Regions from separate parts of the Streptomyces sp. NPDC057743 genome, predicted to be linked through region 3. Evidence: riboswitches for the same ligand, from Rfam matches in the RefSeq annotation. Region 3 holds a riboswitch; each other region holds the start of a gene.
What was found. Region 3 has a riboswitch for cobalamin ahead of ACFVFQ_RS17460 (HoxN/HupN/NixA family nickel/cobalt transporter). Riboswitches for the same ligand answer to the same signal wherever they lie in the genome.
Positions count from the first base shown of each region.

Region 1: it holds a riboswitch for cobalamin, as region 3 does, so the genes downstream of both, metE (5-methyltetrahydropteroyltriglutamate--homocysteine S-methyltransferase) here and ACFVFQ_RS17460 (HoxN/HupN/NixA family nickel/cobalt transporter) in region 3, are expected to answer to the same signal.
Region 2: it holds a riboswitch for cobalamin, as region 3 does, so the genes downstream of both, cobN (cobaltochelatase subunit CobN) here and ACFVFQ_RS17460 (HoxN/HupN/NixA family nickel/cobalt transporter) in region 3, are expected to answer to the same signal.

Region 1 covers NZ_JBHVJX010000018.1:93,800-101,470, forward strand. Annotated here, with positions in the region: gene cpt (chloramphenicol phosphotransferase CPT) at 26-559, shown strand; gene ACFVFQ_RS21820 (DUF4190 domain-containing protein) at 796-1,680, shown strand; gene metE (5-methyltetrahydropteroyltriglutamate--homocysteine S-methyltransferase) at 1,820-4,129, opposite strand; cobalamin riboswitch at 4,340-4,561, opposite strand; gene ACFVFQ_RS21830 (metal-dependent hydrolase) at 4,776-5,477, shown strand; gene ACFVFQ_RS21835 (NlpC/P60 family protein) at 5,517-6,587, opposite strand; gene ACFVFQ_RS21840 (poly-gamma-glutamate biosynthesis protein PgsC/CapC) at 6,610-7,092, opposite strand; partial or broken gene ACFVFQ_RS21845 (poly-gamma-glutamate synthase PgsB) at 7,089-7,671, opposite strand, start outside.
Region 2 covers NZ_JBHVJX010000004.1:279,426-287,096, forward strand. Annotated here, with positions in the region: gene ACFVFQ_RS06590 (LCP family protein) at 1-1,310, shown strand, start outside; gene ACFVFQ_RS06595 (DUF1876 domain-containing protein) at 1,377-1,661, opposite strand; gene ACFVFQ_RS06600 (DUF4097 domain-containing protein) at 1,915-2,652, shown strand; gene cobN (cobaltochelatase subunit CobN) at 2,786-6,388, opposite strand; cobalamin riboswitch at 6,421-6,573, opposite strand; gene cobG (precorrin-3B synthase) at 6,657-7,671, shown strand, end outside.
Region 3 covers NZ_JBHVJX010000013.1:182,019-189,689, forward strand. Annotated here, with positions in the region: tRNA gene ACFVFQ_RS17445 (tRNA-Val) at 1-64, shown strand, start outside; gene ACFVFQ_RS17450 (DoxX family protein) at 487-1,038, shown strand; gene ACFVFQ_RS17455 (VOC family protein) at 1,121-1,624, shown strand; gene ACFVFQ_RS17460 (HoxN/HupN/NixA family nickel/cobalt transporter) at 1,789-3,063, opposite strand; cobalamin riboswitch at 3,073-3,315, opposite strand; gene ACFVFQ_RS17465 (alpha/beta fold hydrolase) at 3,481-4,329, opposite strand; gene ACFVFQ_RS17470 (MarR family winged helix-turn-helix transcriptional regulator) at 4,326-5,003, opposite strand; gene ACFVFQ_RS17475 (nucleoside/nucleotide kinase family protein) at 5,166-5,822, opposite strand; gene ACFVFQ_RS17480 (methyltransferase) at 6,000-7,163, opposite strand; gene ACFVFQ_RS17485 (universal stress protein) at 7,418-7,671, shown strand, end outside.

The DNA of each region.
Region 1 (7,671 bases), on a different contig from region 3:
GCCGCGCCCCCTATACCGTGGCGCCGTGCTGACTCAGGTGATCGTGCTCAACGGTGGTTCCAGCTCGGGGAAGTCCGGGATCGTGCGGTGTCTACAGGCGGTGTTGCCGGAGCCGTGGCTGGCGCTCGGGACGGACGCGCTGGTGGCGGCGATGCCGGCGGCCATGCAGGCGGCGAGCGGGGGGATCGAGTTCGCGCCGGACGGCGAGGTGGTTGTCGGGCCGGAGTTCCGGGCGTTGGAGGCGGCCTGGATCGAGGGGGTCGCCGCGATGGCGCGGGCGGGTGCCCGGATCGTTCTCGATGAGGTCTTCCTCGGGGGAGGGGACTCCCAACGGCGGTGGCAGAAGGCGCTGGGGGAGCTGCGGGTGCTGTGGGTGGGCGTCAGGTGTGATGGTGCGGTTGCCGCCGGCCGTGAGGTGGCGCGGGGGGACCGGATCATCGGGATGGCCGCGTCCCAGGCGGAGTCGGTCCACCGGGGGATGGTCTACGACCTGGAGGTGGACACCGCGCGCGCCGAGTCAATGGAGTGCGCCCGGATCATCGCCGCGCAGGTGGAGTGAGGGGTGGGCGGGGCGCTCGCCCTCTGCCGTATATGAGTACGTGGATGCGTAACTTCCTTGGAGCGTAAGGGAGTTGATCAGGGATGGAGAGGGAAGTAATAGAAACGTAAAACTCCTGGTAGGGTCGGAAATTCACCGAATGAGGTGACCTGGAACGACCCGAGTCGTCCCGAACTGACTGATCCACCCCGCACCACTCCGCACCACCCCGACCTGATCTGGCTGAAGGAATCTGCATGACCACGCCCGTCTCTCCCGGCGGTTCCGCGCCCGGGGAACCGTCGCCGCCGGACCGCGACCCATGGGCCCCGCCGCGCGCGGAGGGTGTCGCGCACGAGCCGCCGCGGGCGCCCTACGTTCCGGCGGTCGGGATGGCGCAGCCCAGCAACGGCATGGGCGTCGCGGCCCTGGTGCTCGGCCTGGTGGGTTGTGCGCTCGGGGTGTTGATCTTCCTGTTCTGGCTGTCCTGGCTGCCGGCGGTGTTGGCCGTGATCTTCGGGGGCGTCGGGCTGAGCCAGGCGCGCGCCGGCCGGGCGACCAACAAGGGCATGGCGGTCGCCGGCCTCGTCCTGGGCATCATCGGCGTCCTCGCGGCGGTGGCGGGCGCGGTGTTCACCGTCGTGCTGGTTGATGACGCCCGTACGCGCACCAAGGAGGTCAAGACCGAGCAGCGGGTCGAGAAGAAGGCGGCCGAGGAGTCGGCGGCCGCCGAGGAGAAGGCCCGGCATCTGTCCTTCGGCGAGTCGTACACCTTCGAGAACGGGCTGAAGGTCACGGTCGCCAAGCCCGAGCCGTTCGAGCCGGACGCGTTCGCCCACGGGCACGCCAAGGGGAACAAGGCCGTCCAGGTCACCGTCACCGTGGTCAACACCAGCAGCAAGCGGATCTCCGTCGAGACCGGGCTGCCCGACGTCAACGACGCGAAGGGTGCGTCGGCGGAGCTGGTGATCGACGGGAGCGGGCGGCAGAAGGTCATCACCGGGTACGTCCTGCCCGGCAAGGAGGTCGTGGGCAAGTACGCCTTCTCGCTGCCGGCGGACGCGGCCGACCGGATGGAGGTCGAGTTCACGCCGGACGCGATGGAGTGGGACGACGCCTACTGGAGCGGCCCCACTTCCTGACCGACCGCCCCACGCACGGTCACTCCCGATCGGCACCAACTTCCCCCTCAGGGGGGCGAGATGACGTCCGGTGGGAGCGCGCCCGCCCCGGCCAGTGCCGGGGCGGGCGCGCCGTTCCGCGTCCTTCGGCGGGTGCGGGCTACAGCTCGGCGCGTACCGTCCGGGCCGCGGTGACGAGGTGTTCGAGGGAGGCGCGGACCTCCGGCCAGTCGCGGGTCTTCAGGCCGCAGTCGGGGTTGACCCAGAGGCGTTCGGCGGGGATGGCCCGTAGGCCGATGCGGAGCAGGTCCGCCGCCTCTTCCGCGCTCGGCACCCGGGGCGAGTGGATGTCGTACACCCCGGGGCCGGCCTCGCGCGGGTAGCCGTGGGCGGCGAGTTCGCGGGCGACCTGCATGTGGGAGCGGGTCGCCTCCAGGCTGATGACGTCGGCGTCGAGGTCGTCGATGGCCTGCACGATGTCGCCGAACTCGGCGTAGCACATGTGGGTGTGGATCTGGGTGTCGGGACGCACCCCGGCGGTGGTGAGGCGGAACGCCTCGGTGGCCCAGGCCAGATACGCGGGGCGGTCGGCGGTGCGCAGCGGCAGGGTCTCGCGCAGCGCGGGCTCGTCGACCTGGATGACGGAGGTGCCGGCCGCCTCCAGATCGCGCACCTCGTCGCGCAGGGCGAGGGCGACCTGGCGCGCGGTCTCGCCGAGCGGCTGGTCGTCGCGGACGAAGGACCAGGCGAGCATGGTGACCGGGCCGGTGAGCATGCCCTTGACCGGGCGCTCGGTGAGCGACTGGGCAAAGGTCGTCCAACGGACCGTCATGGGCTCGGGACGGGAGATGTCGCCGGCCAGGATCGGCGGGCGGACGTAGCGGGTGCCGTAGGACTGGACCCAGCCGTGCCGGGTGGCGAGGTAGCCGGTGAGCTGCTCGGCGAAGTGCTGGACCATGTCGTTGCGTTCGGGCTCGCCGTGCACCAGGACGTCCAGGCCGGTCTTCTCCTGGAAGGAGATGACCTCGTGGATCTCGGTCTTGATGCGCTCCTCGTAGCCGGCGGTGTCGATCCGGCCGGCGCGCAGGTCGGCGCGGGCGGCCCGCAGTTCGCCGGTCTGCGGGAAGGAGCCGATGGTGGTGGTCGGCAGCAGCGGCAGGCCGAGGTGGGCGCGCTGGGCGGCGGCCCGCTCCGGGTACGGCTGGGAGCGGCGCGCGTCGGCCTCGGTGACCGCCGCGGTACGGCCCCGCACCGCCCGGTCGTGGGTGATCGGGGAGCTGGCCCGGGACGCCAGGTCGGCGCGGTTGGCGGCCAGTTCGCTGGCGATGGCGTCGGTGCCGCGGGTCAGGCCCCTGGTGAGGGTGACCAGCTCGGCGGTCTTCTGGCGGGCGAAGGCGAGCCAGCGCCGGATCTGTGGCGCGATGTCCCGCTCCAGCGACGCGTCGAGCGGGACGTGCAGCAGGGAGCAGGAGGCCGCCACGTCGACCCGGTCGGCCAGCCCCAGCAGCGTGCCCAGCACGGACAGCGACCGCTCCAGGTCGTTGACCCAGATGTTGCGGCCGTTGACGACGCCGGCGACCAGGCGCTTGCCGGGCAGTCCGCCGACGGCGGCGAGGGCGTCGAGGTTGCCGGCGGCCGCCTCCGTGAAGTCCAGCGCGAGCCCGTCGACGGGGGTCTTGGCCAGCACCGGGAGGGCGTCGCCGAGCCGGTCGAAGTACGAGGCGACAAGCAGCTTGGGCCGGTCGGCGAGGGTACCCAGGGAGCGGAACGCGCGCTCCGCGGCGTCCAGTTGGGCCGGCGTGCGGTCCTGGACGAGGGCGGGCTCATCGAGCTGCACCCACTGCGCGCCCGCCGCGCGCAGGTCCGCGAGGACCTCGGCGTACACCGGCAGCAGCCGGTCGAGGAGGGTGAGCGGGTCGAAGCCGTCGGCCACGCCGGGGGCGGGCTTGGCGAGCAGGAGGTAGCTGACCGGGCCGACCAGGACCGGCCGGGCGGTCAGGCCCAGGGCGAGCGCCTCCCCGAATTCCGTGACCTGCTTGGTGGAGTCGGCCGAGAAGACGGTGTCCGGTCCCAACTCGGGGACGAGGTAGTGGTAGTTGGTGTCGAACCACTTGGTCATCTCCAGGGGCGCGGCGTCCTGGGCGCCGCGGGCCATGGCGAAGTAGCCGTCCAGCGGGTCGGCGGCGACGGCCGCGCGGTGGCGCTCGGGGATCGCACCGACCATGACGCTGGCGTCCAGGACGTGGTCGTAGTACGAGAAGTCGCCGGTCGGGACCTCGTCGATGCCGGCGTCGGCCAGCTCCTGCCAGGTGGTGCGGCGCAGTTCCGCGGCAGTGGCGCGCAGCGCGTCCGCGGTGACCTTGCCCTTCCAGTAGCCCTCGATGGCCTTCTTCAGCTCCCGGCGCCGGCCCTGGCGCGGGTAGCCGTACACGGTGGCCCGTGCTGCCGCGGCTGCGGACTTGGTGGTCACGGAGATCTCCTTCGCGAGATGAATCCCTGAGATCCCGGGGACGGGGACGAGCGCGCGAAGGGTGACGGTACGCACCGGATGCGGCGACCCGTATGGCGCGGCGCATGGCATGGCGCGCGACACGGGCACCGGCTGGTGCCTGCGCCCCGGACGGTGTCCGGAGCGCTCCCGACCCGCCCTCGAAGGTCACCGGGACTCCGCGCACGGGTCGTCCGTACGCGGGCAGTTGGCAGGTCTTCGGACTCGCGGGCGCGCCTCGTGTCGTGCCGAGGCTCCTAGTGGCCGTCGCTTCCCAGGCCCGGGTGGGTCCAGTGCGTATGACGGCGGTCGTTCCCGCTCACCGCTGCGGGGCAGTCCCGGATTCCCACCGGGTTCCCTCTTGCGACGCCTCCCGTCTGGCGGACGGGGCGAACCAGCTGCACCGGTCACCCTACGGGGCGGGGCCGCGGCACGCCGGACGTCGTCCAGTATGCGGATGGTGAGATGGGACAAGTGCCCGGTGGGATTGGAAGGGGGCGGGGCCGGGTAACGCCCGCGGTCGCGCCTCGCCGCCCCGTGGCGCCACCGCCGTGATCGCGCTGGTACCGTCTCCGCCGTGGCTGAGGGCGCGTCAACGACGCGCCACATACGGGGAGGACGACGCACCATGATGGGTCATTCGCATGCGGTGAGCGGCGCGCTGCTCTTCGCGGGCACCACGCCGTTCCTGCCCCCGCTGCTGATGCACACCCACCTGATGCCCCAGGAGATCCTGATGGGCACCGTGCTGTGCGCCGGCGCCGCGCTGCTGCCCGACCTGGACCACCACGACGGCACCATCGCCAACTTCCTCGGCCCGGTGTCCAAGATCCTGTGCCGGTTCGTGGCCTGGATCTCCGGCGGGCACCGCCATGCCACCCACTCGCTGTTCTTCGTGGTGCTGATGACCGTCGGCAGCTGGGCCGGCGTGACGTACCTGGGCCGGCCCTTCACCCTGGGCATGACCTTCTTCCTGCTGGCCCTCGCCGTGCGCGCGCTCAACCTCTGCCCGCCCGGCCACGGCTTCTCCGCCTGGGCGACGATCGTCGCCATGGCCGGAATAGGGACCGGGGTCATCGCCAAGTTCATCCCGTCGGCGCCCGGTTGGCTGCCGTACGCCATCGGGCTCGGCTGCCTGGCACACCTGCTCGGCGACTCCATCACGAAGATGGGCGCGCCGTGGCTGTGGCCGCTGAAGACGCGCTACGAGATCGTCCTCATCAAGCACAGCGGCAACAAGGTGGAGACGGAGATACTGACCCCGATCATGGGCGTCGCCACCGTCGTCCTGCTCTGGTTCACGGCGCTGTCCCCGCACTCCATCAGCTAGCGCGCTGCCCCGTAGGGGCCGGCCCCAACGCCCCATGCCTCACAGGCGTTTGGCGTTGCGCAGGAGCTGGGCGTAGAAGCCGTTGCCGTCGAGCCGGGACACGCCGCCCTTGTCGCCGATGGTCGGGCCGTTGACCTCCTTGCGGCTGGAGAGGAAGACCTTGTGGCCCTCGGTGTCGGGTCCCAGGTACAGGCCGACGTGGTCCAGGCGGTTGCCGGTGTGGTGGTCCATCTTGAAGAAGACCAGGTCTCCCGGCTGGAGCACGTCGATGTTCTGCGGGCGCTCGTACCAGGGGGCCGGGCCGGACAACGGGATGATCTCGGCGCCCAGTTGGGAGCGGCCCATCCCGTTGGCGGTGCGGGGCAGGCCGTCGCCCTTCCCGTCGGCGGGGGCCAGTGGGTAGCGGGCCCGGTAGCCGAAGACCAGCCGCATGTAGCCGGAGCAGTCGACGGCGCGGTAGCGGGCCGCCTCGGGCCGCTTGGCGGTGCCGTCGCGGAAGGTGTACGGGATGCCCAAGTAGTCGAAGAAGTCGGACTGTTCGAGCAGCGGCGTGCCGCGGTGCTTGGCCAGGTCGGGGTTGACCGGGCCGAACTTGGCGTCGCCGGCGTACACCACGCCCCGCTCGTCCTTCTTGGCGGGCGCTCCGGTGATGTACTGGAAGGCGATGGCGAAGAGGTCGTCCTCCTGGCTGCCGTGGTAGCGCCGGAACCACTCCTTGAACCAGCGCTCCTTCTCCGCGCCGGCGCGCCACGCCTCGGGCATCAGGCGCACCCAGTCCTCGGTGACCACCTTGGTCGCGGTGTTCTCGGCCTCGCTGAAGGTGCGCGAGGGGCCCTTGAGGGTGGCGGTGCGGGACCGGTCGGTGAAGGTGGCCAGGACCTGGCCGCCCGCGCCGCGCAGCACGGTGCGGTCCGGGTTCTTCAGGCGTTCCCAGGTCTGCCCGCGCTGCTCGCCGGAGGCGGAGCCGCCGAGCGGGGTGTCGGTGACGGCCTGGGCCCGGGGCGCCTTGTCCTGTTCGTCCTTGCGCAGCTCCACGGTGAGGTAGGCGCTGCCGGCCAGGAGGGTCAGGACGGTCGCGGTGTGCAGCAGGGGGCGCTTCTTGGGGGGCATGCGGTGGGCTCCGGGGGAGGGGTCAAGCGGACGGCATGACGCCGAGGAGGATTCCGGCGGTGAGGACGACATAGGCCATGAGCGTCACCGAGCCGGTGGCCAGGAGGGTGGGGCCCTTGGGCTGGCGCACCAACTGGTAGGCGATCAGGCCCGGCACGATGAAGCCGAGCGTCTGGTTCGCGTACATCAGCGGGAACTCCATGGACAGCACGATCATCACGGTCGCCTGGAGGGTGACGCCGAGCAGCACGACCGCGGCGAACAGCCGCTTGCCGTACAGGATCACGTACCGCTGCATCAGGAGCGTGCCGAGGTAGGTGAGGACGGTGACGCCGAGCACCATCGCGGCGCGCTGGAGGTCCTCGACGAGGGTGAGGGCCAGCCAGCCCGGGGTGATCATGCCGCCGGGGGAGAGGTTGGTCGTCAGGTAGCAGACCAGGGAGAAGAGCAGCCCGATCGCGATGCCGATCGCGGCGATCTCGGGGGTGAGGACGGAGGGGATCAACGGTGCTGCTCTCCTGGGGTGTGCCACTGCGGGGCGTCGTCGGTGGGGCGCGCGGGCGGGACCGGGGGCTCGAACGGGCCCCGGACCCGGGCCGGTTCGAGCGCTCCGGATCCGCCCGGGGACGGGGGCGAGGGCCGGTGGGGCGCGGCGGCGTACCGCTCCTCGTGCGCCTGGGGGTAGTGCTGGTAGGGGTCGAGGTGCGGGGCGTACCGCGGCTCGGTCGGGTCGGGCGCGGTGGCGTCCCCGTCGGTGCGGTCGGTGCCCTCCTCGTCCGGGGCGAGCTCCGCGAGGTGCTCCAGGAGCACCTCGCCCTGGCCGTGGATGTTGCCGATGGCGACGAGCGAGGAGTCGGGGCCGAGCCGGTCGAGCAACTGGCCCATGAACTCCGCCGGATCGCGCCGGTCACCGCCGAGGTCCACCGCCCGGTCCCGGAAGGCGGCCGGGATCGCGTCGATGGCGGACTTGGCCGGGTGGCCGATGACGAAGACCTGCTCCGGGTCGAGGTCGGGGATCAACTCGCCCATCTGGCCATTGCGTTCGACCCGGTCCGGGCGGCAGTTGATGACCACGTTGAGCGGG
Region 2 (7,671 bases), on a different contig from region 3:
CCTGGGTCGGCGGGGTGCTCGGCGTCGTCCTGCTGGGCGTGATCGGGACCGGCGCGTGGGTGTACCAGCACCTGAACGGCAACATCCACGGTGCGGACGTGAACAGCGAACTGGGCACCGACCGGCCGGTCAACCTCAGCCCCGGCTCCAAGAACATCCTGGTCGTCGGCTCCGACAGCCGGGCCGGCACCGGCGACAAGTACGGCGGCGGCCTGACCACCATGCAGTCGGACACCCTGATGGTGCTGCACATCGCGGCGAACCATAAGTGGGCCACCGCGGTGTCCTTCCCGCGCGACTCCTGGGTGCGGATCCCGGAGTGCGACAAGGGCGACGGCGGGAAGTCCACACCGCACCACTTCAAGATCAACGAGGCGTTCTCGATCGGCGGGCTCAGCGGCGACGTCCGCAAGGCCGCGGCGTGCAGCATCAAGACCGTCGAGAAGAACACCGGGCTGCGCATCGACCACTTCGTCTCGGTCGACTTCCAGGGCTTCAAGGGCATGGTCAACGCGCTGGGCGGCATCGAGGTCTGCCCCAAGCAGGCCATCCACGACAAGAAGGCCCACCTCGACATGGAGGCCGGCTGCCAGACCGTCAAGGACGAGAAGGCGCTCGGCTACGTCCGCACCCGCTACAGCGTCGGCGACGGCTCCGACCTCGGACGGATCGGCCGCCAGCAGGAGTTCATGAAGGCGCTCGCGGCCAAGGCGCAGTCCAAGCTGACCAGCCCGACCGACCTCTACGGCTTCCTGGACTCGGCGACCAAGTCCCTCACCACCGACCAGGACCTGGCCGGCATCAAGCCGCTCTACGACCTCGCCGCCACGGTCAAGGACATCCCCTCCGACCGCCTCACCTTCCTCACCGTGCCGACCTACCCGCGCGAGGCGGACGTCCCCACCGACAAGGCCAACGTCATCTGGCAATACCCGCAGGCCAGCGAGTTGTTCGGCGACCTCGCCCACGACCGGGAGGTCGGCGCCGAGGGAAAGAAGAAGTTCGCCGACGCCGCCAAGAACCCGATCACCGCGCGCTCGGTCCGGGTGCGGGTGCTCAACGGCACCGACAAGACCGGCCTCGCCGGGGTGGGCGCGCAGAAGCTGCGCCCGCTCGGCTTCACCGTCGTCTCCACCGACAACGGCAAGCCCACCGACAAGACCACCATCAGCTACCCGCCGGCCCTCAAGGCCCAGGCCGAGGTGCTCGCCGCGCGGCTGCCCGGCGTCAAGGCGGTGGAGTCGGCGCAGGCGACACCGGGGGCCGTGACGCTGACCGTCGGCCCGGACATCTCCACGATCGAGAGCTGACGCGCGGCGCCCGGGCGGAGCGGCCCCATCGTCCGCCGTCCGCCCGGGCGCCGCGCTCCCGTCCCGTCAGGCGTGCAGCCGCTCGACGGGACGGGCGGTGTGCACCTCGATGTCGTGCGCGGCGCGGCTGAGGAGCTGATGGCTGAGGTCCGACAGCGCCCGCGCCACCGACAACTCGTCCCCGATGGCGGGGACGTTCTCGTCCGCCGGATTGCACTTGGCGGTTCCCTCGCCGACCATCTGCCCGCCTTCCTTGCCGCGCAGCCGGGCCTCGGCCCGCACCTCGGTGCCGGCCTCGACGATGTTGATCTCGGCGTTCCACGTCTTTCTACGCTCACCCGTGCCGGCCACCGGAATCCTCCTCCTACCGCAGGGGAACAGTCCCGACCACTTCAGCGTCGCACCGGCGCCCAGGCGTCGCACCCGGAGGCCCGCACCCGTCCCGTTGCGGGGGATAGCCCCATGGTCGGGCGGGCCGCGGGCCGCCTAGAGTCGTCGTCATCCAGCCCTGAGCGACGGCCACCGCGCCGTCCGCCCGGGCGCGGGACACGGGGCGACGGGCACCACCCGGAGCCGTGAACGGAACGGATTCCGGGGGGATTTCATGCGCAGGAGCGTCCGCTTCATCGGGGCGGCGGCGCTGGCCGGGGCCGGGGTACTGGCCCTCGGCGCGTGCAGCCTGGTGGCCGGCGAGACCTTCTCCGACGACGCCACGCTGCCGCAGAAGATCACGTCGGTGCGGGTGGACACCGGCAACGGCGGCGTGACGCTGCACGGCGGCAAGGGCGGGGACACCGCCAGCGTGCACCGCACGGTCACCTACCGGGGCGACAGGCCGCAGGGGCCCACGCACCGGGTCGAGGGCGGGACGCTGGTGCTCGGCGGCTGCGGCAACGGCTGCTCGGTGGACTACACCGTCGAGCTGCCCGGCACCGTCCCGGTGACCGGCGAAACGTCCAACGGCGCGCTGAGCCTGTCCAAGGTAGCCGCGGTGCGGGTGACCACCAGCAACGGGGAGATCGACCTGGACGGGGTGTCCGGGCCGGTGAACGTGCGCACCAGCAACGGCGCGATCACCGGAAAGGGCCTCGCAGGCAAGGGCGTTGAGGCCAGGACCAGCGACGGCGAGATCGACCTCACCGCGACCGCCCCGCAGAACGTCCGGGCCAAGACGTCGAACGGTGCGCTCACGGTCACCGTGCCACACGCCCCCTACCGGGTCTCCGCGCAGACCGGCAACGGCGCCAAGCGGATCGGTGTCCACGACGACCCGGCCGGGCGGTACCAGCTCGATCTGACCACCGGCAACGGGGAGCTTCGCGCCCGGACCGCGGGGAGCTGAGGCCGGCCGACTCGCCGCGCCGGCCTAAGAGTTGAGGGGTGACCGGGCCCATCTGGCGTGCGCGGGGCGGTGTTTCACGTGAAACGCCGACGGTTTCACGTGAAACACCGCCCCCTTGCCCCGCGTTGGGGCTTTACTCCTCGCCCTCCAGCTCGCCCTCGGTTTCCAGGAAGGCTTCCCGCAGCGCCGCCAGCGTCTCCGCGTCCGGCTTCTCCCACATGCCGCGGGACTCCGCCTCCAGCAGGCGCTCGGCGATGCCGTGCAGCGCCCAGGGGTTGGCCTCCTGGAGGAAGGCGCGGTTCTCCGGGTCCAGGACGTAGGTCTGGGCCAGCTTGTCGTACATCCAGTCGGCGACGACGCCGGTGGTGGCGTCGTAGCCGAACAAGTAGTCCACGGTGGCGGCGAGTTCGAAGGCGCCCTTGTAGCCGTGGCGGCGCATCGCCTCGATCCAGCGGGGGTTGACGACCCGGGCGCGGAAGACCCGGGAGGTCTCCTCCACCAGCGTCCGGGTGCGGACCGTCTCCGGACGGGTCGAGTCGCCGATGTACGCCTCGGGGGCCTTGCCCTTGAGCGCCTTGACGGTGGCGACCATCCCGCCGTGGTACTGGAAGTAGTCGTCGGAGTCGGCGATGTCGTGCTCGCGGGTGTCGGTGTTCTTGGCGGCCACCGCGATGCGCTTGTAGGCGGTCTCCATCTCCTCCCGGGCCGGACGGCCCTCCAGCCCGCGCCCGTAGGCGTAGCCGCCCCAGACGGTGTAGACCTCGGCGAGGTCGGCGTCGGTGCGCCAGTCGCGGGAGTCGATGAGCTGGAGCAGGCCCGCGCCGTAGGTACCGGGGCGGGAGCCGAAGATCCGGGTGGTGGCGCGGCGTTCGTCCCCGTGCGCCGCGAGGTCCGCCTGGGCGTGGGCCCGGACGAAGTTGCCCTCGGCGGGCTCGTCGAGGCCGGCGACGAGCCGCACCGCGTCGTCCAGCAGGCCGATCACGTGCGGGAACGCGTCGCGGAAGAAGCCGCTGATGCGCAGCGTGACATCGATGCGGGGGCGGCCGAGCTCGTCGAGCTCGATGGCCTCCAGGCCGGTGACCCGGCGCGAGGCGTCGTCCCACACGGGGCGGACGCCGAGCAGCGCCAGCGCCTCGGCGACGTCGTCGCCGGAGGTCCGCATCGCGCTGGTGCCCCACAGGGACAGGCCCACGGACTGCGGCCAGTCGCCGTTGTCGTCGCGGTAGCGGGCCAACAGCGAGTCGGCGAGCGCCTGTCCGGTCTCCCAGGCGAGCCGCGAGGGCACGGCCTTGGGGTCGACGGAGTAGAAGTTGCGGCCGGTCGGCAGGACGTTGACCAGGCCGCGCAGCGGCGAGCCGGACGGGCCGGCCGGGACGAAGCCGCCGTTCAACGCGTGCACCGCGTGATCGAGTTCGGCGGTGGTGGCGGCCAGTCGCGGGACGACCTCCCGGGCGGCGAAGTCGAGGATCGCGGCGACCGCCTCCGGGTGGCCCTCGGCGACCCGGGAGGCCGCGGCCGGCTCCCAGTCGGCGTCCTCCATGGCCTGGACCAGGCCGCGGGCGACGGCCTCGGCGTCGTCGGCCGCGGTCCGGGTGGCGGCCGACTCGTCCAGCCCGAGCGCCTCGCGGAGCCCGGGCAGCGCGGAGGTGCCGCCCCAGATCTGCCGGGCGCGCAGGATCGCCAGGACGAGGTTGACCCGGGCCTCGCCGGCCGGGGCGGCGCCCAGCACGTGCAGCCCGTCGCGGATCTGCGCGTCCTTGACCTCGCAGAGCCAGCCGTCGACGTGCAGCAGGAAGTCGTCGAACCCGTCGTCCTCCGGGCGCTCCTCCAGGCCCAGGTCGTGGTCCAACTTGGCGGCCTGGATCAGCGTCCAGATCTGCGCGCGGATGGCGGGCAGCTTGGCCGGGTCCATCGAGGAGATCGCGGCGTACTCGTCGAGCAGTTGCTCCAGGCGCGCGATGTCGCCGTAGGAGTCGGCGCGGGCCATCGGCGGGACGAGGTGGTCGACGAGGGTGGCGTGCACCCGGCGCTTGGCCTGGGTGCCCTCGCCCGGGTCGTTGACCAGGAACGGGTAGATCAGCGGCAGGTCGCCGAGGGCCGCGTCCGGGCCGCAGGCGGCGGACAGGCCGGCGTTCTTGCCGGGCAGCCACTCCAGGTTGCCGTGCTTGCCGAGGTGGACCATGGCGTCGGCGCCGAAGCCGCCGTCGGCGGCGGGCGTGGCGATCCAGCGGTAGGCCGCCAAGTAGTGGTGGGAGGGCGGCAGATCGGGGTCGTGGTAGATCGCGATCGGGTTCTCGCCGAAGCCGCGCGGCGGCTGGATGAGGATCAGCAGATTGCCGCGGCGCAGGGCGGCCAGCACGATGTCGCCCTCCGGGTTCCGGCTGCGGTCGACGAACATCTCGCCGGGCGGCGGGCCCCAGTGCTCCTCCACGGAGTCCCGGAGCTCCTGCGGCAGCGTGGCGTACCAGCGGCGGTAGTCGGCGGCCGGTATCCGGACCGGGTTGCGGGCCAACTGCTCCTCGGTCAGCCACTCCTGGTCGTGGCCGCCGGCCTCGATGAGGGCGTAGATCAGCTCGTCGCCGTCGCCGGACGCGAGCCCCGGGACCGGCTCGGTGCCGAAGTCGTAGCCCTCGGCCCCCAGGCGGCGCAGCAGCTCGACGGCGCTGGCCGGGGTGTCCAGGCCGACCGCGTTGCCGATCCGGGAGTGCTTGGTGGGGTACGCCGACAGCACCAGCGCCAGCCGCTTCTCGGCGGCCGGGATGTGCCGCAACCGGGCGTGCCGGACGGCGATCCCGGCGACCCGGGCGGCCCGTTCAGGGTCGGCGGCGTAGACCGGGAGGCCGTCCTCGTCGATCTCCTTGAACGAGAACGGCACGGTGATCAGCCGCCCGTCGAACTCGGGCACCGCGATCTGCGAGGCGGCGTCGAGCGGCGAGAGCCCCTCGTCGTTCGCCTCCCAGTCGGCCCGCGACCCGGTCAGGCAGAGCGCCTGGAGGATCGGCACGTCCAGGGCGGCCAGCGCGCCGGCGTCCCAGGACTCGTCGTCGCCGCCCGCGGACGCCCCGGCGGGCTTGGTGCCGCCGGCCGCCAGGACGGTGGTGACCAGGGCGTCGGCCGCGCGCAGCTCCTCGATCAACTCCGGCTCGGGGGCGCGCAACGAGGCGACGAAGAGCGGCATCGGGCGGCCGCCGGCCTCCTCGATCCGGTCGCAGAGGTCGTGGACGAAGCGGGTGTTGCCGCTCATGTGGTGGGCGCGGTAGTAGAGCACGGCCACCGTCGGGCCGGTCGCCTCCGAGGCGGGGCGCTCCAGCGGGCCCCAGGACGGCGCGGCCGCGGGCGGCTCGAAGCCGTGTCCGGTGAGCAGCACGGTGTCGCTGAGGAACCGGGCCAGTTGGTCGAGGTTGGCCGGACCGCCGTGCGCGAGGTAGGCGTGCGCCTCGGCAGCGATGCCGACCGGGACCGTGGACGCCTCCATCAGCTGGGCGTCGGGGGCCTGTTCGCCGGTGAGGACGACGACCGGGCGGTGCTGGTCCGCGGCCAGCAGCACGTCCAGGCCGTCCTCCCAGGCGCGGATGCCGCCGAGCAGGCGGACGACGACGAGGTCCGCGCCCTCCAACAGTCCCGGGAGGTCGGCGACGTCGAGGCGGGCGGGGTTGGCGAGCCGGTACGGCACGGGTCCCGTGGCCGCGCGGGCACTGAGCAGATCGGTGTCGGAGGTCGACAGCAGCAGGATCACGGCGCAGCCCTTCCTCGGGGATTCCACGCCCCGGGTGGTCGTATGGACGGCGGGAGTTCCTGGCTCACCCGGCGGTGGCCGGGTTCACAGTGGCGGGACCGCGCCGGATTCTCACCGGGCTTCCTCCCTTGGCGCCGTCGCTGGCGTCCGGCGGGTCAGCCGACCCGCCGACCTGCATAGTAAGGGCTGCGGCCGAGCCGCGGGAGCGCGCCTGGACGGGCCGCCCGTGCGCCCCCCTCGCCACGGTTCCGGGATCCGACGCGTAGGTATGCTCGCCGCCATGCCGCCCTCCCCCTCTCGACGCCCCGACCGGGCCGGACCGCCCGTGCGGGACCGCGGTGACGCCTGCCCGGGAGCGCTGCGGCTGCACTCCGCAGCCGACGGCGAACTGGCCCGAGTCCGGTTGCCGGCAGGGGACTTGACGGCATCGCAGGCCCGCGCGCTGGCGTACGCCGCAGAGCGCCTCGGCGACGGGCACCTCTCGCTCACCTCCCGCGGCAACGTCGAACTCCGCGGCCTGCCCGACGGGTGCGGCGGCCGCCTGGCCGCCCTCCTCGCCGACGCCGGACTGCTGCCGTCGGTACGTCATGAGCGGATCCGCAACGTGCTGGCCTCGCCGCTGGCCGGGCTGGACCACCACACCCCTTCCGACGTGCGGTTGTGGGCCCGGAGCCTGGATGCGCTGCTGTGCGCGAGCGAGCCGGCGACGGCCCTTTCGGGCCGTTTTCTGTTCGTCCTGGACGACGGGCGGGGCGATGTGGCGGGGCTCGGCGGCGATGTGACCTTGCTCGCAGAATCCGGCCGACGGGCCCCGGCGGGCACCGCGTTCGCGCCGGGGGCGGCGTCCGGGTACGGGGCGCTGCTCCGCGTCGGCGCGGACCCGGCGGCGCTGCGGATCGCGCCGGACGACGTCCCGCGGGCGGCGCTGATCGCCGCCGAAACCTTCCTGGCCGTCGCGGCGGAGAGCGGCAGCGGCGCCTGGCGGGTCACCGAACTCCCCGCCACGCGACCGCTCACCGCCCATGACGTGCGCGGCGCGCTGCGTGCCGCGGGCATCACCGCCGAGCCCGCCGAGCCCGCCGAGCCCGCCGAGCCCGTCGCGCACGCGAAGACGCCCGGCCCGCGGCCGACGGTGCCGTACGCCGATGCCACCGTCCCCGGCCCGGTCGAGGGCCCGGACGGCCGCCGCGCCCTGGTGGTCCTGGCGCCGCTCGGCCGGCTGACCGCGGCCCAGTGGCGGCTGTTGGCCGAGGTCGCCGCGGTGGACGGCTCCGGCGCGCTGC
Region 3 (7,671 bases):
TCAGCGGTAGAGCGCTGCTCTTACAAAGCAGATGTCACAGGTTCAAATCCTGTTGTGCCCACCAGTGCCATCGGCACCGACGTCATCGAGGCCCAGGCCCCCCACGGGGAGCCTGGGCCTTCGTCTTTCCTGTGCCCGCCGGGTGCCGCCTTTCCTTATGGCCGGCCGCGGGTATCCGTGTGCCTCCGGGGCCGTCCGCCGTCGGCGGCTGCGTCTGTATGTGTTCAGTGTCCGCGGAGCTTCAGTGCTCGATCGGCTTCAACTCGCCTGCATGAGGGCCTGGTTGGAGGTCGGATGCGCTCGGGGTTGAGGGGTGTTCCGGTTCCGGGTGTGGGTGGAATGTGCCGATTTGCCCTTGGGGGTTTCTGTCTGTGTGTGTATCGTGGGACGCGAAGGCTTGAACTTTCAAGTAAATTGGTTGGAGTAGTTACGCGACGGTCCGCGTGGGTGGTCCGTCGGACGGTTCGGATGGAATGAGCGTTTGTCATGACAACCCCCCACAGTGCGTCCGCGGCCGAGACGGCCGGTACCGCGGTGCGTAAAGCCCCTTCTCAGCACGGCTATGACGTCGGGCTGCTGGTGCTGCGGCTGGTCCTCGGGCTGACCATGGCGGCGCACGGTGCGCAGAAGTTGTTCGGCTGGTTCGGCGGGGGCGGGCTGGACGGCACCGCGAAGTTCTTCACGGCGAGCGGTTACCCGTCGGGCAAGGTGATGGCGGTGTGCGCCGGCCTTACCGAGACGCTCGGCGGGCTCGGGCTGGTACTCGGGCTGCTCACGCCGTTGGCCGGCGCGGCGGTGGTCGGCACGATGATCAATGCGCTGGCGGTGAAGTGGGGCGGCGGCTTCTTCGCGCCCGAGGGCGTGGAGTACGAGCTGCTGCTCACCGCCGGGGCGGCCGCGCTGGCGCTGACCGGGCCCGGCCGTTACGCCGTCGACCGCTTCCTGCCCGTACTGCGCGCGCACCGGCTGGTGTACGGCGTGGGCGCGCTCGTCCTGGCCGTGGTGTTCGCGGCCATTGTGTTGGTGCTCCGCAAGTGAGGTCCGGGCCCCCGGGAGCCGGGGGCCCGCCCGCGGCGGTGGCGTAGGAGCGGGAACGAGTTGAGGGAAGATCGGAGGGCTGATGTCCGTACGGCGGCTCAATCATGCGGTGTTGTACATCCGTGAGGTGGCGCGGTCGGTGGCGTTCTACACCGAGGTGCTCGGGTTCACGGTGGACGTGGAGATTCCGGGGCGGGCGGCCTTTCTGAGTGCGCCCGGCTCGCAGAACGACCACGACCTGGGGCTCTTCGCGGTGGGGGCGAACGCCCCGGGCCCGGAGGGCGGCCGGATCGGGCTGTACCACCTGGCCTGGGAGGTCGGGTCGTTGGGCGATCTGGCGGCGGTCGGGGCGCGGCTGCGGGAGCGGGACGCGCTGGTCGGCGCCAGCGATCACCTCGTCTCCAAGTCGCTCTACGCCCGGGACCCGGACGGGAACGAGTTCGAGGTGATGTGGCGGGTGCCGAAGGAGGACTGGCCGGGCCCGGAGGACGGGGCGGCCCGGGTGCTGCCGCTCGACCTCGCCGCGGAGTTGGCGCGTTGGGGCCCGGATCTACTGACGGGCGCGGCGGCCGGCTCGGCCACCTGAGGCGTCGCGGGGGCGGGGCCTACGGGGCCTCTTGCGTGGCTGCTTGGCCGTGTCGCGGCCCTCTCCACGGGATGGGTGGGGAGGGCCGCGACACGTTTGTCGGGCGGGGGCCGGGTGCGGTTGCCGCGGCCGGCACCACCGCCCATGGCAGGGCGCCTACGTGCTCAAGAGGTGCCCGCCTCGTCGGTGGTGGTAGGAGCCGGCGGGGCGGTGTTCTCGGCCGGGTGGGCGGGGGACGTGCGGGCGGCCCAGCGCTTCTCGACGCCGCCGAGGCGCCAGTACGCCAGTGCCACCGCCCACACCACGACGAACAGGCCGACGATGACGAAGCCCGCGTTGTCGAGGTTGAGGGCGGAAATCGCCCCGGTCAGCGGGTCGTTGAGGCCCAGCTTGTCGTGCAGGACGGTCACCAGCTCGACGGTGCCGATCAGGAACGCGACGGCGATCGACAGGCCGGTGATGGTGAGGTTGTAGTAGACCTTCCGCACCGGGTTGGCGAACGCCCACTGGTACGCGAAGTTCATGAAGGTGCCGTCGAGGGTGTCGAAGAGGCTCATTCCGGCGGCGAACAGCAGCGGCAGGCACAGGATCGCGTACCAGGGCAGGCCCGCGGCGGCGCCGCTGCCCGCCATCACTATCAGCGTCACCTCGGTCGCGGTGTCGAAGCCGAGGCCGAAGAGGAAGCCGAGCGGGTACATCTGGCCGGGGCGGCTGACGGACTTGGTGAGGCGGCCCAGGACGCGGTTCATGAAGCCGCGGGAATCCAGGTGCGCCTCCAGCTCCTGCTCGTCGTACGTGCCCGAACGCATTGCCCGGAACACCTTCAGGATGCCGATCAGGGCGACCAGGTTGAGGGCGGCGATGAGGTAGAGGAAGGTGCCGGAGGCGGTGGTGCCGACCAGGCCGAGCGTCTGGTGCGCGGCGGAGTCGTCGTTCATCAGGGTGCCGGCGAGCTGGGCGCCGCCGGCCACCAGCGCGGCCATCACGACCACCACGCTGGAGTGGCCGAGGGCGAACCAGAAGCCCACCGAGACCGGCCGCTTGCCGTCGGCCATCAGCTTGCGGGTGGTGTTGTCGATCGCCGCGATGTGGTCGGCGTCGAAGGCGTGCCGCATACCCAGGGTGTACGCGGTGATGCCGAGGCCGGCGCCGAACACCTGGCTGCCGACGGCGTAGTGGCCCGGCACGACCAGGAGGAAGAGCACGCCGAAGGCGACGACGTGCAGCGCGGCTATCACCGCCATCAGGCCGGCCGTGCGGACGGTGTCGCGGCGTTGCCAGCGGAACGACCCGGCGGCCGCGGGGGTGCCGACGGGCAGGGGACTTACGGGAGTTGATGGGGAGGAAAGGGAGGAAGGGGAGGAAGAGGGAGTTGGGGGAGTGGGGGGATTGGCCGGGGGGTCGGTGGACAGGGCCATGCGGTCATCACGCTCCAGCACCTCGTGGATTGCTCGGTGAGATGCCGTGGCCGGTCTCCTGGCTTGGGGGTACCTCCCGTTGCACGAGGGCTTGGGAGGGGGTGCGCGTCCGCCCGCCTTCCCGGCCGCAGGCTGCGGTCAGTGGCGCCGTACGCGCAGGTCGCGCGCACGGAGAGGGGCGGAAACTCCCCGTCACAGTGGCGAGGGCCGCGCCGGCCTGGGACACGAGGTCCGTCACCGGTCTTCCCGAGCACCACGGCCTGGTCACTCTAGCGGGCACCGTCGAGAACCAGTCGTGCGCCTCGGGAGCCAGCCAGCCACGACGTGGGAGCCAGCCACGACGCGGGAGTTGGCCGCGACGCGGGAGTTGGCCGCGACGCGGGAGTCAACCCACGACGTGGGAGTCGGCCAGGCGGCCCCGGAAGGTCCCGGTCCGGGTCAGAGCGCCAAGGAGGACAGGAAGGCGTGGAGCTCCTGGTCGAAGAGCGGGGTGTTCTCCAGGTTGACCATGTGGCCGGCGCCCGGGATGCGTATGCGGCGGGCATCGGGGACCCGTAGCGCTATCGCATGGGCGTTGGCGGAGATGTCGGTGGAGTCGAGGTCGCCGTCGAGGACGGTGGTCGGCACCCGGATCTCGTCGAGGCGGTCGAACGCCCCGACCTCCTGGGGCATGCCCAGGCCCACGCCGTCGGCGTGCACCTCCACGTTGGCGCATGCGGAGGCACGCATCCGCTCCCGGAAACCCGGGTGTACGGCGGAGGGGGTGCGGTACGGCCCGTCGACCCACATTCGCAGGAAGTGCTCCACATAGCGCTCCGCGCCGTCCGGTGCGCCGATCGCGGCGACCTGTTCCCGGATGTGCTCCAGGATGAAGGGGTCCGTGAAGGCGCGACCGCTGATCCCGGGGGAGGCGAGGAACAGGGCCGTGACCCGGTCCGGGTGGGCGAGCGCGGTGTCCAGCGCGACCCGGGAGCCGTGTGAGAGGCCGACCAGGACGGCGCGCGGTATGTCGAGCGCGTCCAACAGCGCCACCAGGTCGTCGTGGTTGGCCCAGTCGCCGGTCACCGTGGAGGAGAGGCCGTGCCCGCGGGAGTCGTAACGGACCACCTGCAGGCCGGAGTTGACCAGCCAGGCGAACTGCTCGTCCCACATGTGCTGGTCGAGCATCCCGCCGTGCAGCAGCACCACCGCGGGCCCCGAGCCGGCCGTCTCGTAGAACAACTCGCCGTCGTCGACCGGCACGGTGTCGTTGTCGATCTCGGACCATGCCTGGAAGTCGTGGGTCATCGTGCGGGCCGTTCTGTGCGGGACGGGCGGTCGGTCGGACGGGCGGGCGCCGGGGGCCGGTGCCCGATTGCGGGCGGTATGGCGGCCGGTGTGGCGTCCATGGATGAGGCGTCCCGCTTTTCGGGATTGCCGCTTTCCTCCGGGAGAACGCGCGAACCGTCCGCCAAGTGCCGGAATTCCTCGCCGAGCCGATCGAGGACCCGCAGTGCCGTGCGGACCTCGCCGCTCGACAGGTCGGCCAGGCCGTGTCGGAGCTCCGCGGCCTCGGCGTCCTGTATGCCGCGCATCACCTCCGAGCCCTCGTCGGTGAGCCGGATCAGGGACGAGCGGCGGTGCGCGGGATTGGGGGCCGTCACGACCAGGCCCAGCTCCGCCGCGTGGTTCACCCAGCGCTGCACCGGCTGCCGGTCCAGCCCCAGCGAGCGCGCCAACTGCGGGACGGTGCGCGGGCCTTGGGCGCGCAGCGCGTCGAGCAGGGCGTGCTCGCCGGCGGTCATGCCGGTCCCTTCGAGCTCGCGCTCCACCGCGCGCACGATCGTCCGGTGCAGCGGCCACAGCCGCCGGATGACGTCGTACAGCAGCTCCTCGGTCGCGCCGCGACCGCCGTCCTCGACGCGGTGACCGGCCCACTCGCTCGACTCGCGCGGACCGGAACCCCCTTCGACGATGCTCATGATGAACCCCCCTCATCGACACTCATGTTGTCATGATGACATCTGCGATGTCGTTTCGGAAGGCGTGTGGAAAAGCGCGCGCCACCGCCGTCGGGTGGGGAACGGCGGTGGCGCGGGGCTGAGTTGGTGCGGGGCGGGGCGGGGCGGGGCGCCGGCGGGCGGTCAGTCGTCCAGGGGGAGCGGGGCCTCGTCGTCGGTGAACGTGACGACGAGGTCGGCGCGCGGCCGGGTGGCGGCCACGAGGCGGGCGTTGGCCTCGTCGGAGGTGCGGACGAAGTCCTCGGCGTCGGTGCGCAGTCGACCGAACCGCTCGTGCCGGTCGATCAGTCGCCGCACCCGCTCCGGGCCGTCCAGCTCGATGTACCAGACCTCGTCGAGGAGTTCGCGGATCCGCGCCCAGGGGTCGGAGTGCAGCAGGAGGTAGTTGCCCTCGGTGATGACGAGCGGGACGTGCGGCGCCACGGGGATGCTGCCGGCGACCGGCTCCTCCAGGCGGCGGTCGAACGCCGGGGCGTAGACGGGCGTACCGGATTCGGGGGCGCGCAGCCGGGCCAGCAGCGAGGCGTAACCGGCGGGGTCGAAGGTATCCGGCGCGCCCTTGCGCTCCGTGCGGCCCAGGCGGCGCAGTTCCGCCTCGGCGAGGTGGAAGCCGTCCATGGGGACGAGCGCGGCCTGGCCGGTCAGTTCCGCCGCCAGTCGGACGGCGAGGGTGGACTTTCCGGCGCCCGGCGGCCCGGCTATGCCGAGCAGCCGGCGCCGGCCGGGCGTCGCGGAGGAGGCGAGCCGGCGGGCACGGGCCACGAGGTCGTCGAGGTTCATGATGGGTCCATCGTGCCTGATCGGCCGGGGTGGCCACCGGGCGGCCGAGCAGACCGTCCAGCTGCTGACAGGAGGAGCCGTCGCCCCGTCAGCAACGGGACGTGTCCCCGCCCGTCAGTAACGGGACGTGCCCCGCCGCCCGTCAGTAACGCGCCCGCTCCCGCGCCCCGCCCCCGCTCACCGTTCCGCGCCCAGGCGCCACAGGGACGTGACCTCCGCGGCGCGGGCCACGTGGAGCGGGTCGGAGGTGTCGCGGGCGCGGGGGTGGCGGGGGGCGATGTCGAGCCGGTCGAGGACGGTGAGGCCGCCCTCGGCGAACGCGTCGAGCAGCGCGGCGCGCGGCCGCAGCCCGAGGTGTTCGGCCAGGTCGGAGAGGATCAGCCAGCCCTCGCCGCCCGGGGTCAGATGGTCGGCCAGGCCGGCCAGGAAGCCGTGCAGCATCCGGTTGCCGGGGTCGTAGACCGCGTGCTCCACGGGGGAGGTGGGCTTGGCCGGCACCCACGGGGGGTTGCAGACGACGAGCGGGGCGCGGCCGGCCGGGAAGAGGTCCGCCTCGACGATCTCCACCCGGTCCGCGACGCCCAGCCGTTCGGTGTTCTCCCGGGCGCAGGCCAGGGCGCGCGGATCCTGGTCGGTGGCCACCACCCGTTGGACGCCGCGGCGGGCCAGTACCGACGCCAGCACGCCGGTGCCGGTGCCGATGTCGAACGCCAGCTCCCGGCTCGGCAGCGGGGCCTCGGCTACCAGGTCGACGTACTCGCCGCGGGCCGGGGAGAAGACGCCGTAGTGCGGATGGATCCGGTCGCCCCCGAGGGCGGGGATCTCCACGCCCTTGCGGCGCCATTCGTCGGCGCCGATCACGCCGAGCAGTTCCCGTAGGGAGACCAGGGAGGCGGTGTCCCCGGTGGCGCCGGCGGGCAACTCGGCCTCGTCGGGGGCGCCGTAGGCCCGGGCGCACGCCTCGCGGACGTCGGGCGCCCGGTGCAGCGGGACGGCCAACCGCGCGTCCAACGGGATCAGCAGCATGCCCAGGATGCGGGCGCGCTGGTTCTGGGCGGCGCGGTGCAGGTGGAACGCCTGGGTGACATCGGCCGGCGGCGCCTTGCGCGGGCGGCGGTCCACCCGGCGGGCCAGCGCGGTCAACAACTGGCGGGCGTTGTGGAAGTCGCCGCGCCACAGGAGCGCGGTGCCCTCGCAGGCGAGCCGGTAGGCGTCGTCGGCCCGGGTGCGGTCGTCCGCGAGGGCGATCCGCCGGGGCGGCCGGGCGCCGTTCTCGGAACGCCAACGGGCGGTGCGGACCTGGTCGTCCTCGGTCCATTCGACGACCGGGGGGTGGTTCACCACGGTGTGCCTCGCGTCAGTGGTTCGAAACCCGCGCCCTGGTGCCGCCGGGTGCGGCAGCGCGCCCTGGGGAGAGGGGTGGGGTGGTGATGACGTTCGACTCTACTCGGTTCCGGGGGCGGGCCCTTCGGCCCTGCCCCACCCGTTGGCGCGACGACAGGATGGGAAGAGCCGGTCAAATGGCGTGCAGTACGGTCAGATCGGTCCTACTCGGGCGAGGCGCCCGCGTACACGGGTTCAAGGGTGGAGGCGTTATGGGCAGCTTGCCGGTCATCGTCGGCGTCGACGGATCCGCGGACAGCGAGCGGGCGTTGCGCTGGGCGGCGGACGCGGCCCGGGTGCGGTCGGCGCCACTACGGGTGGTGCATGTGTGGCCGTATGCCACCGCCGAGCGCGCCGCGGCCGGTGAACGGGGCGGCGACCCGGTCCTGGCCGACCTCCGGGACCGGCCCTACCTCGCGGACCTCCCGGACGTGGAGTTCCGCGGCCTGAGCGGGCTGGCCGACAA